Regions from separate parts of the Microbacterium sp. SLBN-154 genome, predicted to be linked through region 1. Evidence: predicted binding sites of a transcription regulator. Region 1 holds the regulator's gene; the other holds the start of a gene.

Evidence for each region. The regulator HspR, encoded in region 1, represses chaperone genes until heat shock. The targets are predictions, from matches to a motif close to AAGTTGAGTCNNNNNGACTCAACTT.
Region 2: a site for HspR is predicted at 2,187-2,211, ahead of FBY40_RS12890 (ATP-dependent Clp protease ATP-binding subunit). Genes of this name have one in related genera too.

The regions. Positions count from the first base shown of each region.
Region 1 is NZ_VFNL01000001.1:647,372-656,318, reverse strand. It holds gene FBY40_RS03345 (glycosyltransferase) at 1-586, opposite strand, end outside; gene FBY40_RS03340 (hypothetical protein) at 740-1,336, shown strand; gene FBY40_RS03335 (hypothetical protein) at 1,706-2,617, opposite strand; gene FBY40_RS03330 (cysteine hydrolase family protein) at 3,214-3,771, opposite strand; gene FBY40_RS03325 (potassium channel family protein) at 3,794-4,549, opposite strand; gene FBY40_RS03320 (DUF2252 domain-containing protein) at 4,688-6,040, shown strand; gene FBY40_RS03315 (septum formation family protein) at 6,060-6,560, opposite strand; gene FBY40_RS03310 (heat shock protein transcriptional repressor HspR) at 6,677-7,138, opposite strand; gene FBY40_RS03305 (DnaJ C-terminal domain-containing protein) at 7,153-8,145, opposite strand; gene FBY40_RS03300 (nucleotide exchange factor GrpE) at 8,158-8,787, opposite strand; gene dnaK (molecular chaperone DnaK) at 8,790-8,947, opposite strand, start outside.
Region 2 is NZ_VFNL01000001.1:2,659,877-2,668,823, forward strand. It holds gene FBY40_RS12890 (ATP-dependent Clp protease ATP-binding subunit) at 1-2,134, opposite strand, end outside; gene FBY40_RS12895 (hypothetical protein) at 2,246-3,064, opposite strand; gene nagA (N-acetylglucosamine-6-phosphate deacetylase) at 3,061-4,215, opposite strand; gene FBY40_RS12905 (EI24 domain-containing protein) at 4,272-5,009, shown strand; gene FBY40_RS12910 (DoxX family protein) at 5,006-5,416, opposite strand; gene FBY40_RS12915 (DUF3817 domain-containing protein) at 5,441-5,905, opposite strand; gene FBY40_RS12920 (class I SAM-dependent methyltransferase) at 6,014-7,120, shown strand; gene FBY40_RS12925 (hypothetical protein) at 7,122-7,820, shown strand; gene FBY40_RS12930 (HNH endonuclease) at 7,860-8,947, opposite strand, start outside.

The DNA of each region.
Region 1 (8,947 bases):
CGAGGAAGTCGGCGGCGCGACGGGTGGGGGTCGTGACCGCGCGGGTCATCTGGAACGTCCGCCGCGCGTCGGCCCACGCGAGCTTGAGCACCACCCTGTTCATGGCGTCGGGGAGCGTGGTGAAGTCGAGAATGTTCTCGGCCATCACGTGGTTGGTGGCGATGATCGGGATACCGCGCTTGCGCGCCTCGCGCGACAGCCCGCGGCCGATCACGATGTGCGACTGGATGTGGACCACGTCGGGCTTGACCTCGTCAAGCACCTGTCGGGCGTAGTGCTTCGACCGCCACGGCCAGACGAAGCGCAGCCAGTCGTGCGGAGGCCAGCGCACCGAGGGCAGGCGATGCATCATCATCGGCTCGCCTTCGATCACCTCGGTGTGGGCGGGGCTCCTCCGGTAGGCGCTGTTGGGGGCGATCACGTGCACGTCGTGGCCGCGGGCCACGAGGCCGGCGGCCAGGCGCTCGGCGAACCGGGCGGCACCGTTGATGTCGGGAGCGAAGGTGTCGCAGCCGATGAGGACCCGGAGCGGTCGCTTCACGGCGTCGGAGCGTGTGGGGTCATCGGGCGTCGCGGGGGTGGTCACGGGAGGTGTGCCTGTTCTCTGCGGCGGAGGATGGCGCCGCGCAGGGTCGCGCGGCGGTCCCACTCTAATCGAGGCGGGGCGTTCCCCCGGGAGTGGGGCTCGTGCGGTGCGTGCGTCGAGGATTTGCGCAGGCCGCGCACCTACCCTGGGGGCATGCCTCGACTCCAGGCCGATGCCTCCCCCGACCGCTGGGTTCCCGTCACCGGTTCGCTCGGATTCCGCGGGCGTCGCCATCGCAAGGCGGCGATCCGGATGCTGCTGGGCCAGGCCAATCGGGCGATGGGCGCCGAGGAGCGGCCCGGGAGCCGCGGAATGGCCTGGATGATGAGCCAGGCGGCACCGCTGCTGATGCGCCGCGCCGACGGCCGGGTTCTGATCTGGGTGTGGAAGGCCGATCCCGAGCTCGTCGTCCTCATGGCGCAGCTGCAGGAGCTCACCCCGCAGCTGCGCACGGCCCGGGCGATGATGCCGATCGAGTACGACGACACCGAGTCGTTCCCCAACCCCCACCTGGGTGTCGGTGAGCGGCTGGTGATGGCGCTTCCGCCCGAGCCGCGCACTCCCCCGTTCGCCACCTACACGTGGGACACCGGCACCCACCTGGTCACGTTGACGGCGGTGTGCTCGGACCGGGAGCGCGTGGGGACGGTGATCCCTTTCGTGGATGAGGTGGCCCGCAGCATCCGTGTCATCGATGACCTCACGATCGACGGCTCTCCCGAGGTTCTGCGCATCGAGCCGCGCGCCTGACGGGCGGCGCGCGTCGCCGTCGCCGTCGCCGGCGCCGTCGCCGCCCGCGCCCGCCCTACGGGCGCTCGACCCGTCGATTCCTGCGGCCCACGCGCGCGCGGGCCCACGATTCTCGACGGGTCGCGCGCCGCTCGGCTCCACGCCCACCCCCCGCGCGCGCCCGCGCCCACCCGCCTCCGCGCCTCCGCGCCCATCGGCCAGACCCCCGCCCGCGCCCGCACCTGCCCGCAGGCCCACCCGCCCGCGCCCGCGACCCGTCGATTCCTGCGGGCCACCCCCCGCCCGACCGACGATTCCTGACCAGTCGCGCAGTCCGTCACCCGGGACACTCCCGCCTGACCGACGATCCCTGACCAGTCGCGCAGCCGGTCACCCGGGCCGCCATCCGCGATCCAGGAGAGCGTCGGACACTCGGCTCAGCACGAGGCTCAGCCGGATGCCACGATGCTCTCTCGTCACGCGGATGTGACGCCAACCGAGCCGCGCGAGGGCGTCGAGTCGCTCGATGTCGCGGTAGTACTGCCCGTCGTCGGTGCGGTGGTGGTCGCCGTCGTATTCCAGCCCGACGCGGTACTCCGGGTAAGCCAGGTCGAGGATCGCGACGAGCCGGCCGGTTTCGTCGTAGACGGGGTGATTCACCTCCGGTTCCGGCAGTCCGTGCCCCGCGGCGTCGAGGCGCAGCCGGGTCTCGCGTGGAGAGTCGGTGCCCTGGCGCACCAGCGCCTCGGCCTCCCTCAGCCGCTTCGCACCGCGTCGACCGCTCCACTGCGCAGCGGCACGCCGAAGTTCCTCCCGATCAGCGATCGGGTTCTGGCGGCGGACCAGCGCATCGCCGACGATGACGAGCTCTCGTACGGAGTGGTCCGAGGCGAGCTGACACCAGGCGTCGACGGGGTGCACCGCGGGCACGCCGGCCACGGCGCCGATGCGGACGGATCCTTCGGTGATCTGATGTCCGCGCACGCCACGTGCCCGCATACGGGCGAGAGGTGCCCGAGAGCAGACGTCCACCACCGCGGACCGGCCGCCGATCGCATCGGCTCCGACGAGTGCGAGCGCAGCGAGGTGGCTCACCGCGTCGCCGTCGCGGAGCCTCGGCGCCACCGCTCGCACGCGCTCGACGAACGACGATTCTCCGCGGGCGACGGTACGCACGCCCGGGAACGGCGCGTCGAGGTCGCGCGCACGAAGTCGACCCGGCGACGCTCCCTCGCGAAGCGCCTCGGCCACCGAGAACGGTCTGCCGACGAGAGCTGAGGGCAGAGGTTTCGGATGCCGCATCGCCCCAGCATCCCGCTGCCTGGATGTCGGGATGACGCGTCGAACCGTGTCGGTGGACAGCCCGCCGATTCGCCTCTCTGTGCAGGAGTCGACGAGCACCTGGCGGGGCTGCGTGACCCGTCACGTTCTGCGGCTCAGCCACCAAGCAGGCCGCAGAAATCGACGGGTCGCACACGAGGGGTGCTCACGGGGGATGCGCGGGAGCGCGGCGCGGGGGCAAGGCGCGGGAGCGCGGTGCCAACGCGACCCGTCAAGAAGTGCGGCCCGATGAGCGCAGCACCCGCAGGAATCGACGGGTCGCGGGGAAGGGAGGTGAGAGCAGGTCGCGGGATGCGCGTAGGGCGCGGGGAGCGGGGGTGGCGCCGCGGCGCCGGGGGGGCGGGTGAGCGCGGGCCGGTCAAGCGCGGCGCGAACGCGACCCGTCAAGAAGTAAGGCCCGATGAGCGCAGCACCCGCAGGAATCGACGGGTCGCGGGGAAGGGAGGTGAGCGCGGGTCGCGGGATGCGCGGGGGGCGCGGCGAGCGGGGGTGGCGCCGCGGCGCGTGGGGCGCGGCGAGCGGGGGGCGCGGTGGCGCCGCGGGCCGGCGCGCGCCGGTCAGGCGCGGGCGCGAAGCGCCGCGACCACCTCGGCGACCGGTTCGACCCGCGCGTACGCGCTCGCGATCGCGGCGAGGAAGGCCGCGTGCACGTCGGCGCCGCCGACGGCGACCCCGCCGAAGGCGAGGTCGGGCGCGGCGCAGGCATCGGCGGCGACCGTCACCGCCCATCCAAAGTCGGATGCCGCGCGGACGCTGGCGTCGACGCACATGCTCGTCATCATCCCGGCGACGACGAGCGGAGCGCCGGTGTGGGCGGCGAGCGCCTCGCCGAGGAGACCCCCGAAGAACGCGTTCGGGTGGTGCTTGACGACGACCGTCTCGTCGCCCTCGGGGGCGACCCGCGGGTCGATCTCGGCTCCCGGCGTCCCGGCCTCGAGGAAGCTCCCCGAACCGGATGACTCGTGGCGCACGTGCACGATCGGGAGCCCGGCCGCGCGGAAGGCCGCCAGCAGTTCCGCGGCACGCTCGGCTGCTGCATCCGGATCCACCAGGGGGAAGCGTCCGCCGGGGAAGTAGTCGCGCTGGATGTCGATGAGGACGAGGACGGGGGCCATCGACCCAGCGTAGGTGCGCGGGTCATCGGGCGGGCGGGTCGCCGAGCTTGGCGCTCACGGCCGCCAGCTGGTGAGCGAGCTCGCGCACCTGCCCTCGCGTGGCGGGCTCGGTGTCGTCGCCGACGGTCGCCGCCGCGCGCTCGATCACCCACGACGACACCGTCGCCGTCACGACGCCGACCACCGCGATCCCGCCGCACATCAGCAGCACCGCCACGACGCGGCCCCACCAGGTGACGGGGTAGAAGTCGCCGTACCCGACGGTGGTGATGGTGACGAAGGCCCACCAGACCGCGTCACCGAAGTTCTCGATGTTGGCGCCGGGGGCGCCGCGCTCGGCCTCGAGGACGGCGAGCGCGGCGATCCAGATGAGGATCGCCGCCGCCCCGGCGCCGTAGATCGCCACCCGGTTGCGGATGGCGGACCCTGCCGTGCGCTGGAGCGCCTTCACGACGGTCAGCGCGCGAAGCAGGCGCAACGGCCGGAGCGCCGGGATCGCCACGACGGCGAGGTCGAACAGGTGTCCCCGGAACCACTTCCCGCGCGGATCCGCCAGGGCCAGCCGGACGATGTAATCGACCGCGAAGACGACCCAGGTGACCCCGATGACGACCCGGGCGACGGCGTACGCCGGCCCCTGCAGGTCGGCGATCACCTGCCACGAGTACACGACGATGAAGACCAGCGACGTGATGATCAACGGCCAATAGGTGAGTCTCTGCCATTGATCGGCGGTCAACCCCCTGGTCGCGGGTCCGCCGGCCGATGTGACGCTCACGGCACGACAGTATCGGCGGCGGTCGGCCCCGGCCGGGAGCGCACGCCGGTGCTGGCGGCGTGCGACCCTATCCCGTACCGTCGGATCAGGCGACGATGCCGCCGGGTGAGAGGAGCCACCGTGCCTCGAGATCCATGGATGCCACCCCCCGGCCTGTCCGCCCACACGGCGGAGGGCAAGATCGAGCGGGGTCGGATGCCCCGCGCCGCGCTCTCCCAGCTCGTGACCACGGGCCGAGACCCGATGGCCGTCCTCGACGCCCAAGACGTCGATCGCGTGCCGGAGCTCGTGCCGCTGCGCACGGCCCGCATGGGAGCGAGCCCCTTCGCGTTCTACCGGGGAAGCGCCGCCATCATGGCCGACGACCTGTCGCGCTGCCCGAGCACGAACATCCTCGTCGCCTCCTGCGGCGACGCGCACCTGTCGAACTTCGGTCTGTACGGGTCGCCGCAGCGCACGCTCGTGTTCGATCTGAACGATTTCGACGAGTCGGCCTGGGCCCCCTTCGAGTGGGATCTCAAGCGGCTCGTCACCAGCGTCGTCATCGCCGGCCGTGCGACCTCGCGCGACGACACCGTCGTCGAGGATGCCGCGAGGCAGGCCGTCCGCACGTATCAGCGTGGACTCCGCACGGCCGCCAAGCGGTCGCCGCTCGAGCGGTACTTCGACCGCTTCGACGCGCTCGGAGCCCGCCTTTCGACCGACTCGGAGACCGCGGCGGTCGTCGAGCGCGCGGTGCGGTCCGCGCAGAAGCGCACCGGCTCGCGCGCCGCGCGGAAGCTGACGACGACCGACGACCACGGCCGGGTGACGCTCCTGGACGATCCCCCCGTGATGACCCACCTCACGCCCGCCGACGAGGAGCGGGCCTGGCGTGTCCTCGACGAGTACCGCCTGTCGGTCAACGTCGACATCCGGGTTCTGCTGCAGAAGTACGTGATGGCCGACGTCTCGGCTCGGGTGGTCGGCGTCGGCAGCGTCGGCACACGCTGTCTGCTGATCGCGCTCCAGGACGGTGACGGCGATGTCCTCCTCCTCCAGGGCAAGGAGGCCGGCGAGAGCGTGCTCGTCCAGTACGGGCATGTGACGCAGCCCGAGGCGGTCGCGACCTTCATCGAGACCTACGGCAACGGAGGGCGGGTCGTCGCGCTCCAGCGCATCCTGCAGGCGGTGTCAGACCCATTCCTCGGTCATATCCGCCGTTCGCCGTCCGGCGCGCGGCGCGACTTCTACGTGCGGCAGTTCCACGACATGAAGGGCGGCTTCGACGCCGAGGCGATGCAGGACAAGCCGTTCCGCTGGTACGCGATGGCGTGTGCGGCGACGCTGGCGCGCGCCCACGGGCAATCGCCGACGGGTGCCACCGCGGCCGGGTATGTCGGGGGCGGGCGGCGGTTCGAGGACGCCGTCGTCGAGTGGGCGTACGCCTACGCCGACCTGTCGTACCAGGACTGGGAGGCGTTCCGCCGCCACCGCGGGAGCGAGGGCTGAGTGGGCACGGCCCGCCCGATCAGCGCGCGGTGCCCTCGGCCGATCCCTCGGTCGGACCCGACGGGTCGGACAGGATGCAGATGATCTCGCGATCGCCGTCGCCCCACGACTGCTCGGACGGGTCGATCGAGTCTGCGATGAACACCGACTCCTCGTAGGCGATCCCGACGAACGGCTCGAACGCAGACAGACACCCTTCCTCTGCGGCCGCATCGACGGCTTCGGCGCCCGGCCACTCACCATCGGGCATGTCGAAGAGATGGAAGACCTCGTAGTCGTGCGACTCCCCGCAGGGGACCACGGGCAGCTGATTGATCTCGGTCTCGGTCACCTCGGTGAAGCAGTCCCCCACAGCGATGGCGAACACGTCGGCGTTCCCGCCCTCGACGACCTCCTGCGAATCGGCGTCGCGCTCCACGGTGGAGGGAGCGGTGAAGCTCACGCATCCGGCGAGAGCGACGGCGAGGGTGCCGACGACGCCGGCGGTGAGGAGGCGGTTGGTGATGCGTGAGGTATCCATGGGACTTTCGTGGCGTGTGAGGACAGGACGAACGCCGAGATCGATCTCGGCGCGGGCCTCAGCCTAGAAGGCGCGCACTCACGCCCGCGACTCGGCGGCACCCTCGCGCGTGTCGGCTAGGCCGATTCGTCCTGAGCGCCGGGAGAGAGCGGATGACGCGGGCGCCAGACCACCAGCTCGGTGGCGCGACGCACGCGCGTGCCATGCCTCAGGGTAACGACCGAGCCGGTGGCGCCCGCCGCGAAGACCCGAGCGCCGGGGCGTGACTGGCGCTCGATCTCGAGTTGCTGCTCGAGGTCGCGCACACGACGGGTGAGGTCGTGCACCCGCTGCTCGAGGGAGATGAGCCGCGCGATCGCGGGAAGGCTCATGCCGTCAGCCGACAGTCGCGCGACCTCGCGCAGCTGCTCGACGTGGCGGAGGGAGTAGCGGCGGGAACCGCCCTGCGTGCGGGCGGGGACGACGAGACCGAGCCGGTCGTACTGGCGCAGCGTCTGCGGGTGCATGCCCGACAGCTCCGCTGCCGCGGCGATCGCGAAGATCGGCGCGTCACCGTCGATGTCGACGTGGTCCGTCATCCGTCCCTCCCGTGTCAGCCGCGCGCCTTGGCCATGAGGTCCGCCCGCGGGTTCTCCTTCGGCTCCACCTCGTGGAAGCGCTCGAGCGCTTCGCGCGCGGCGCCCTCGAGGTGCGAGGGCACGACCACCTGCACCTCGGCGAGGAGGTCGCCGGTGCCCTTCTGCGTCGCCACACCGCGTCCCTTGACGCGCAGCACGCGTCCCGAGGGGGTGCCCGGCGCAACGCGCAGCTTCACCGGGTCGCCGCCGAGCGTGGGGACCTCGATCGTGGCGCCGAGAGCCGCCTCGGTGAAGGTCACCGGGACGACGACGCGCAGATTCAGTCCCTCGCGGGTGAACACCGGGTGGGGTCGCACCGTCACCTGCACCACGATGTCGCCGCTCTCCCCGCCGTCGGGCGAGGGACGGCCGCGGCCGCGGAGGCGGATGCGCTGCCCGTCGGCGACGCCGGCCGGGATCTTCACCTTGAACGGCTTGCCGTCCTCGCCCTGGAGGGTGATGGTCTCGCCCTTCGTGGCGGTGACGAAGTCGATGGTCGTGCGCGCCGTGACATCGGCCCCGCGGGTCGGGCCGCCGAAGCCGCGGAAGCCGCCGGTGGGCTGCCCGAACCGACCCGAGCCGAAGCTTCCGCCCTGCTGCTGGTTGAACATCGCGAAGATGTCGTCGAAGTCGGCGGATTCGTAGCGCCCACCTCCACGGCTCTGACCGAACGCGCTGAAGACGTCTTCGAACCCGCCGGCGCCCGGGCCGCCCGCAGTGAAGCGGGCGCCCGAGCCCATGGCGCGGATCTGGTCGTACTCGGCACGCTGCTCGGGGTCGGAGAGCACCGCGTACGCTTCGCTGATCTCTTTGAACTTCGCCTCGGCCGCAGCATCCCCCGGTTTGGAGTCGGGGTGATACTGCCGCGCGAGCTTGCGGTAGGTCTTCTTCAGATCGGCGTCGGAGACCTCCTTGGAGACCCCCAGCACCTTGTAGAAGTCCTTCTCGAACCAGTCCTGGCTGGCCATGGCGTCTCCGGCCTACTCTGCCGGCACCGCGACGACGACCTTCGCCGGACGCAGCTCGGTCGACCCCAGCCGGTAGCCCGTCTCGACCACTTCGAGGATGGTCGCTTCGGTCGCGCCGGGGGTCGGCTGCTGGAAGATGGCCTCGTGCTGCTGCGGATCGAAGGTCTCGCCGGCGGCGCCGTATGCCTCCACGCCCATGCGCTCGACGACAGCCCGCACCTTGTCGGCGATGGCGGCGAAGGGCGTGCCCTCGACGAGATCGCCGTGCTTGGCGGCGCGGTCGAGGTCGTCGAGCACGGGGATGAGGCCCTTGGCGGCCGCCCCCTTGGCACGCTCGATCTCGATCTCGCGCTGGTCCTCGGTGCGGCGGCGGTAGTTGGCGTACTCCGCCTGCAGGCGCTTGAGGTCGGTGAGAAGCTGCGACTCCAGAGCCTCGACGCGGTCGGCGACGGCGTCGGTGTCATCCGCTGCCGCCGCGTCGGCGGACTGGGCGGCGCTGAGGATGTCGTCGACGGTGAAGTCGCCGTCCTCTGCGCTCGCCGCGTCCGCCGACGCGTTCGGTGAGGCGTCTGCCGACTCGGGCGCCGAACCGTCCTCGGGGTCAGGCCCGGGAACAGTGGGGTCGTCCTTGTCTTTCGCCATGGTTACTTCTTGTCTTCCTCGTCGTCGATGACCTCGGCGTCGACCACGTCCTCATCGTTCGAGGGCTGGTCACCTGCGGGCGCACCCTCGCCACCGGCGGGGGCGCCGTCGGCCTGCGGCGCGGCCTGATTCGCCGAGTAGATCGCCTCGCCGATCTTGC
Region 2 (8,947 bases), 2.0 Mb from region 1:
CTCCGCCGCCGTCGGCGATGAAGCCGATGGCACCCGAGCGCGAGGCGAGGAACTCGCTGCCGATGTTCGAGGTCATCACGACCACGGTGTTGCGGAAGTCGACCGTCCGCCCCTGACCGTCGGTGAGGCGGCCGTCGTCGAGCACCTGCAGCAGCAGGTTGAACACGTCGGGGTGGGCCTTCTCGATCTCGTCGAACAGCACGATCGAGTAGGGGTTGCGCCGCACGCGCTCGGTGAGCTGTCCCGCCTCGTCGTAGCCGACGTATCCGGGAGGGGCACCGACGAGGCGCGACACGGTGTGCCGCTCGCCGAACTCGCTCATGTCGAAGCGGATGACGGCGCCGTCGTCATCGAACAGGGAGGCCGCCAGTGCCTTCGCCAGCTCGGTCTTGCCCACCCCTGTCGGACCGAGGAAGAGGAACGAACCGACCGGGCGGCGGCTGTCCCCCATGCCGGTGCGGTTGCGACGCACCGCCTTGGCGACGGCGGTCACCGCGTCATCCTGTCCGATGACCCGCGCGTGCAGCTCGCTCTCCAGCTGCGCCAGGCGCTCGCGCTCGGTCTCGGTCAGGCGCTGGGCAGGGATGCCCGTGGCACGGCTGATGACCGCGGCGATCTCGGGTTCGCCCACCACGGCCGCGCCCGCCTTCGCGCCGGCTTCGGTCGCCACGCGCAGGCGCTCCTGCACCGCGGTGATCTCGTCGCGGATCTGCGACGCCTCCTCGTAGCGCTCCGCGGTCACCGCGGCGTTCTTGTCGGCCTCGAGCGTCGCGAGGCGCTCCAGGAGCTCCTGGGTGTCGACCTTCGACCCCAGGCGCAGCCGGAGCCGAGCCCCGGCCTGGTCGATGAGGTCGATCGCCTTGTCGGGAAGCACCCGGTCGGTCAGATACCGGTCGCTGAGTTCGACGGCGGCGCGCAGCGCGTCGTCGGTGTAGGTGACACCGTGGTGCTCCTCGTAGGCGCCGCGGAGGCCGCGGAGGATCTCGACGGCATCGATGAGCGACGGCTCGCCCACCTTCACCGGCTGGAACCGGCGCTCCAGGGCGGGGTCCTTCTCGATCGTGCGGTACTCCTTCAGCGTCGTCGCACCCACCAGGTGGAGCTCGCCGCGGGCGAGCCGGGGCTTCAGGATGTTGCCGGCGTCCATCGCACCCTCGCCGCCGCCCCCGGCGCCGACGACGGTGTGGACCTCATCGATGAAGACGATCAGCTGGTGCGAGCGCGCGGCGATCTCGTCCATCGTGTGGGTGAGGCGCTCCTCGAAGTCGCCCCGGTACCTCGTGCCGGCGAGCATCGCGGGCAGGTCGAGGGCGATGACACGCTTGTCGCGCAGCTGCTCGGGGACGTCGCCCGCCACGATGGCCTGGGCCAGGCCCTCGACGATCGCGGTCTTGCCGACGCCCGCCTCGCCGACGAGCACGGGGTTGTTCTTCGTGCGGCGGCTGAGGATCTCGATCGTCTGCTCGATCTCGTCTTCGCGACCGATCACCGGATCGAGCAGTCCGTCGCGGGCGCGGGCCGTGAGGTCGGTGCCGAAGCGGTCGAGCATGGGCGAATCGGATGCCGCGGCATCCGCCCTCTCGTCGGTGCTCGTTCCGCCGGGGGTGACCGTCTCGCGGACGCTCTGGGTGAGCGCCTCGGCGGTGACGCCCGCCTGGGCGAGGATCTGCCCGGCCGGGGTGTCCTGCGCGAGGACTAGCGCGAAGAAGAGGTGCTCGGGGTCGACGTAGGTCGAGCCGGAGGAGCGCGCGACCTGGAAGGCGTGGAAGAGGGCGCGCTGCACCGACGGAGTGATCACGGCGCCGTCGACGTCGGCCGCCGTCGACGCGGCGGGGAGCCGCTCTTCGGCGGCGCGGGCGATCGCGTCGGGGTCGGAGCCGATCCGCGCCACCGCATCCCGTGCCGGAGCGTGCTGGACCAGCACCCGGAGCACATGCAGGGCGTCGAGTTCCCGCTGCCCGCGATCGAGGGCGTAGCGGCCGGAAAGCTGCAGCATCTCCTGGGTTCGGGCGCTGAGGAAGCGGCTGAGGTCGATCGAACGCTCCGCGCGAGCCCGCTCGCCCGCGAGGTAACGAGCGAGGAACTCGTCGAACGCACTCTGACCGTCACCGGTCTGGGGGAAGTCTTCGGGCATGTCACTCTCCGTGAATGGTGATGCGAAGCCTGCTCGCCGATCCCGCTCCGGGAAGTTGAGCAAACACGTATCAACTTCAACGCGAGGTGCCGGCGACTATTCCCGCGGTCATCACCGAACGGTCGGATCCGGATCGCTCCACGTCTGGACCGTTTCGACGATCCAGAACGCCGAGAACAGCAGAAGAAGGACGACCTCGCCGATGAGAACGAGCGGGACGCCGGTGGCCACCCCGCGCGGATCGGCGACGCTCAGGACGAAGACGACGAAGAGGAAGCCGATCGCGGCGAGGATACCCACGGCGATCGCCCCGTAGATCGCGCGCGCGGTCGGCCGGGAGGAGGACGGCGCCCACGCGGTCCACCCGGCGACGGCGGCGATGAGGGCGAAGAAGGCCAGGGTCGCCGCCAGATGACCGAACCGCAGCAGACTCTCCTGATCCACGGCCGCCCACAGCGGGAACCCGACGATGAGCCCGCTCGCAGCGCCGGCCGTGGCAAGCACACCCCGGGTGAGGGTCCGCTGGGCGCGCGCGACGAAGAGCGCGGCGACGAGCGCGGCCACCCCCACGATCGCGAACGTGATGAGACCGTTGACGACGTCGGCCTGCACGGCGGCGGGGACGACGCCACCCACCGGGGTCGGGATGATGGCGATGAGTGGGGCCAGAACCGCGGCGACATCGAGCAGAGCCTGGGGCACGCTCCGTCCCGAGAGAGCGAGGAGGGCGAGCGACACGGCGAAGAGCGACCCGGTGAAGACCGTCCGGGCAGGGGTGTAGAAGCCGGCGCTCAACGACTCCGGTGCGGTGCCGACGTCGATCGCGACCGCGGCGACGGAGACGAGGAGAGCGAGCACGGCCCCGAGGATCGCCAGCCGGACGTACCGGTAGGTGCGGGCGAGGGATGTCGCGGCCGCGACCTGGGTCACCGGAACCGCCGTCCCGCCGACCACACGGACTCGACCTCGAGGGCGGGGCTGAGGAGGACGACGTCGGCTGCGAATCCGGGCTCGAGCCGCCCCAACCGGTCCTGCCGCCCGACGACCCCCGCGGGAGTCTCGGTCAGCGCGGCGACGGCTGCGGGAAGGTCCAGTCCCACCTGTTCGACGGCCCGGCGCAGAGCGGCGTCCTGGGTGAGGGTGGAGCCGGCGATCGTCTCCGTACCCGTCAGCCGCGCGATGCCCGCCGACACGGTGACCTCCAGGTCGCCGAGGACGTAGTCGCCGTCTGCCGCGCCGGCGGCGGCCATGGCGTCGGTCACGAGCGCGATGCGCCCCGGCGCGAGTTCGAACAGCATCCGCACGACCAGGGGGTCGACGTGGCTGCCGTCGAGGATGACCTCCAGAACGATTCCCGACGCGTTCACCGCGGCGAGGACCGGCCCCGGTGCCCGATGATGGATCCCGCGCATCGCGTTGAAGGCGTGGGTCAGCAGCCTCGCCCCGCGGGCGAACGCCGCGTCGGCCAGGGCACGGTCGGCTCCGGTGTGACCCACCGCCACGACGACGCCCGCGGCCGAGAACGTCTCGATCGCCTCGAGCGCGTGAGGTCGGTCGGGGGCGATGGTGATCTGGACGAGCGCATCGTCCGCGGCATCCCGCAGGCGACGTATCGTCTCGGGATCGGGATCGCACAGCACGTTCGGATCGTGTGCCCCTCGGAAGTCGGGATGGAGGAAGGGACCCTCCAGGTGCGCGCCCAGCACGCGCGGATCGCGGGCCTTCGCCTCCGCGATCGCGGCGAGGCGCGACGCGAGCGTATCGACGCCGGCGCTCACCAGGGAGAGCACGGAGCGCGTCGTGCCGTGGAAGGTGTGGGCGTCCAGAACCCGCGCGATCGAGGCGGCACCGTCATCGACGGCCGCTCCGCCTCCGCCGTGACAGTGCAGGTCGATGAATCCGGGGGTGAGGACGCGCCCCGAGGCATCGATCACCTCCGCGGCCGTGTGACGCTGCCAGTCGGCGCCGGTACCGCGAGCGGAGACGACGTCGCCGTCGAGCAGCAGCCACGCGTCGTCGGCGATCTCACCGCCTGAAACCAGTCGAGCCGAGTGCAGGACTGTGGTGCCGGTCGCGTTCACTCCGCCACGATATCCGTCCGGGCCTCGCTATCCTTCACAGGGCCGGAAGGAACGGGATGTCGGAACTGTGGCGCGGAGTGGGGCTCCTCTTTCGGGGGTTCGGGTGGTGGGCTCGGCGCCCCGGGGCGATGGCGCTCGGACTCATCCCCGCCGTCGTCGTCGCGGTGGTGTTCATCGCGGCGCTGGTGGTTCTGGGCGCCTGGGTTCCCGAGGTCGCCGAATGGCTGACGCCGTTCGCGTCTGGATGGCCGGAGTTCTGGACCGGGGTCCTTCGCATCGCCGTGAGCGCGGCGCTCCTCGGCGGGGCGGGCATCATCGCGATCGTGACCTTCACCGCCGTCACCCTCATCGTCGGAGAGCCGTTCTACGACCGCATCTGGCGTTCGGTGGAGAAGAGCGCGGGAGGGGAGATCCCCGGCGCGGACTACGGCTTCTGGCGATCCGCGGGAGACGCGCTGTCACTTCTCGGCCGCGGCATCCTCATCGCCGTCTGCGCGGCTCTCGTCGGGTTCATCCCCGTCGTCGGCACGGTGCTGGGAGCGGTCATCGGCACGGTGCTCACCGGTTGGATCCTCGCCGATGAACTCACCTCGCGCGCGTTGACAGCGCGCGGCATCTCGCGCAGGGAACGGCGCGCACTGCTCCGCCGGGCCCGACCCCGGGTGTGGGGCTTCGGGATCGCGACCCAGCTGTGCTTCCTCGTGCCGCTGGGCGCGGTGGCGGTCATGCCGGCGGCGACAGCGGGCGCGACGATGCTCGCGCGAACGCTCGTCGGGGAGGATGCGAGCGGTTAGCGCCGTCCGTCCCGCGTAGACCACAGCGCCACGGCGACGAGGACAGGCTGGAAGAAGAGCCGCACGAATCGTTTGCGGTCGGTGTCGAGGCCGAAGCCGTCGCGCTTCTTCAGATACTGCTCGAGGTTGCCGGGGAAGATCGCCACGAAGAACGCCGCCAGGTAGTTTCCGAGCGTGCGACGCGATCCCGGGAGCAGCACGAGCGACGCCCCGAGCATGACCTCGAGCACCCCCGAGACGATGACGACGTCATCCTTGTCGAATCCGGTGCCCCGGGTGGTCCAGTCGGGAACCTGCGTCTGGAACTCCTTGCGCCCCCAGAACAGGTGGGTGACACCGGCGAACACCATCGCGCCGGCCAGCGACCAGCGGGCGAGGGTGCGGAGGGGGTTCGAGCTGTCCGGCATTCCGTCAGCCTAACCGCGCGAGGATCAGTCCCGACCTCCGGGCGGACCGACGATGAGAAGCACGACGAACAGCAGCACGACCGCGGCGGCGATGAGCAGGGCGAGCACCCACGGGCGCTGGAGGAAGAAACGTAGCATCCGGTCGAGGATCCGGCGGTCGCGGGGATCGGCTGTCTCCTCGGTCCGCCACGATCCGCGCAGACGCCCGGAGCGCTGCAGCCAGATCTCGGTGGGGATGGTGGCGTACGGGATCACCGCGCTGCCGATGGCGACGATCGCCGGTCCGGGCGACCAGCGCTGGTTCAGGGCGACGAGAACCGCCGTCGCGCCATAGGCGAGGAAGACGAAGCCGTGGATGCCGCCGCCGATCGTCACCGCGATGTCGAGACCGGCGGTCGCGCGGAGAATCAGTCCCGTGATCAACAGGGTCCACGACACCGCCTCGGCGATGGCGAGGGTGCGGAAGAGGGTCAGGGGCGCGCGGAACACGGGTTCTCCTCGGCGAGGGACGGGGATTCCAGCCTAGAGAAGCGCCCGGAACGCCCCGTGCCGGTCGTGTCGATGTCAAGAGATCGCGACGGCGCCTAGCGTGGGGGTGTGGATTTCCCCTTCGACGCGCTGCGGCGGTGGCCCGACGTCGAGGCGCCGGATCTCGTGGCCGTCGACGCCGCCGACCGGCTGCTCCTGGATGTCTCCCACGAGGCGCGCCGTGATGCGGCGCCGGACGATGTGGTCGTGATCGGCGATGCCTTCGGGGCGCTCACCCTCGCGTCGGCGCAGCCGGGGTGGTCCCTCAGGGTGCACCAGGATTCTCTCCTCGGCGAACGCGCACTCGTCGCGAACGCCGAGGCGCTGGAGATGTCGGGAGTCTTCCGCTCCCTGCCGCTGTCCGCCGAACTCGTGCGAGACGCGAGGGTCGTCCTCCTGCGCCTCCCCCGTTCCCTGGATGCGCTGGATGACATCGCCGGGCTCATCGCGCGGCACGCCGGGCCAGACGTGCGGGTCTTCGCCGGCGGACGGATCAAACATATGACCCTGGCCATGAACGACGTCCTGCGGCGGTACTTCGGGCGTGTGGACGTCAGCCCGGCGCGACAGAAGTCGCGTGTCCTCATCGCCGCCGAGCCCCATGACGGACGCGACCCCGAGCCGAAGCGCGCGCGGGTCGGCGACCTCGAGGTCTGCGCCTTCGGGGGCGTCTTCGCCGGCGCCTCCCTCGACATCGGGACCCGGTTCCTCCTGGAGAATCTTCCGAACGAGATTCCGGATGACGCGCTCGTCGTCGACCTGGCCTGCGGAAACGGCGTCGTCGGCGTGACGATCGCTCGGCGTCATCCCCGTCTCCGGGTTCACGCTTCGGATGTCTCGGCGGCCGCGGTCGCCTCCGCGCGCGTCACCGCCGCTGCCAACGGTGTCGCCGATCGGGTGGAGGTCGTTCAGGATGCCGGCCTCTCGAGCCTCCCCGATGGCGTGGCCGACCTGATCGCGTTGAACCCCCCGTTCCACACCGGAGCGGCCGTGCATGAGCGGCTCGCGCACGGACTGTTCGCTGACGCCGCTCGGGTGCTCGCCCCGGGAGGCGAGCTCTGGACCGTCTGGAACTCGCACCTCCGTCACCGATCGGCGCTCGACCGGCTCGTCGGCCCCACCCGACAGGTCGCCCGCAACGCCAAGTTCACCGTCACCGTGTCCAGGAGCGATTGAGATGCACGACATCGCCCGGTGGGCGGTCGCCCTGTCGACGCTGATCGGGCTCGGACTGGCGCTCGGCCTGAACCCCGCCCTGTACGGCGCGACTGCCGACATGCTCGCCCGCAACACCCAGGTGCCGGCACGGATGGCGTGGATGGTGGGTGGCCTCGCGACGGGAGCCACGATCCTCTTCGTGGCGCTGCAGAGCTTCAATCCGGCGAATCTCGTCACGGCCGCGGAGCGCGACGCGGACGCCCTTGCGCTGAGTCGCACGGTCGACCTCATCGCCGGCGCCGTCTTCCTGGCCGCGGCGATCGGCGTCGCCGTCTGGCGTCTCATCGTTCCCCGGCGAGCGGAGGGCGGCCACCCTACGTCGGGTCGCGCTCACCCCGGGAGCTACTTCTGGCTGGGGCTCAGCTGCTCGATCGTCGGATTCACGACCCTCCCGATCATGTACACCACCGGCCGCGTCACGGCCGGCATCAGCGACGAGCTCGTCCCCCGGATCCTGGCGTACGCCGTCTTCCTGCTGGCGCTCATCGCCCCGTTCGTCCTGCTCGCCGGCGTGTGGTCGCGGCTACCCGGCGCGGCCGCATTCGTCACACGCACCTACGACAGACTCATCCATCTGGATTACCGATGGACGTACGCGGTCGTGCTGGCCGCCGCGGGCGTCGCGTGCCTGGTCTTCGGCCTCGTCGCAGGGCGATGACATCGGACGAGTCGGACCGCCGGCCCGGCCGCCTGAACCTCAGAAGGGCGCGGGTTCGTTTGGATTGTCGACGGGTTGGTCGGTGATCCGGAATTCTCCGGTAAAGGTGGTCCATTTCACCCACAGATCGTCGGGGACGTCCTCTTCCGGTGAGAAGTGCACCCCATGACCCGGTGGGTTGTCGGTATACACCCGCCCCGTCGGGGAGGTCCACTCGATGACCCCACCGTCGAGTTGTCGGACTTTCCAGGCGGTGAACTGTTTCATGCTGTGGTGCCGTTGACACAGGCAGCACAGGTTGCAGATCTCTGTCTTCCCGCCGAGGGCGGCGTCGTGGTTGTGGTCGACCTCGCACTTCCGGGCGGGCATCCGGCATCCCGGCCACCGACAGTGCTTGTCGCGGCCCTTCAAGAATCGGTCCATCGCTGCGGTCGGCCGGTACTGGTCCACCGCCATCGTCAACCCCGTGACCGGGTGAGTCAGCAGCCGCTCCCACGTCCCGTCACTGTTCCCCGCGAGCAGCCGGGCGGTGTTTGCGTCGATCGGCCCCACCCCGGCGAGATCACACGGGACATCGCTCTGACCCATCAACGCCATCACGGGGATGACGACCTGCACCTTCGCCTTGATCGCCCCCAACCCGCCCGGCAGGTCACCGGTCGGGCCGATCCCGGGGGTGGAGGTGAGGAGCATATCGGCGAACAGGTCAGCCCGGACCTCGTCCAGGGATCGGGTGTCCGCAGTGACACCGTCACCCGGGTTCGACTCCCGAGCGGCGATGACCGCGTTCGCCTCGTCGGTGATGCGTTGGAAGATCCCCTCGATGAGCACCGTGGAGTGCACAGACCGCAGCTCCGACATCCCGTCACCGATCGGGTAGCGGACGATCTTCCGCTCACGGAACGCCCCCGCATGCCGCTCCGTGAGCGACCGCGGGTTCATCCGCTCCGCCAAGACCTCCAAATCCGCGCGGGCACGACCCGGCGTCTCGTCCAGACAGATCTCCGCCGCGAGCTGATCGAACTCACCCTTGAGCTCGAAGGGCACGCGACGCCCGACATCCTCCACCACCGCGACATGCGCCCGCGTCAGCAACCCCTTCTCCAGGCAATGCACCGTCGCGGGGT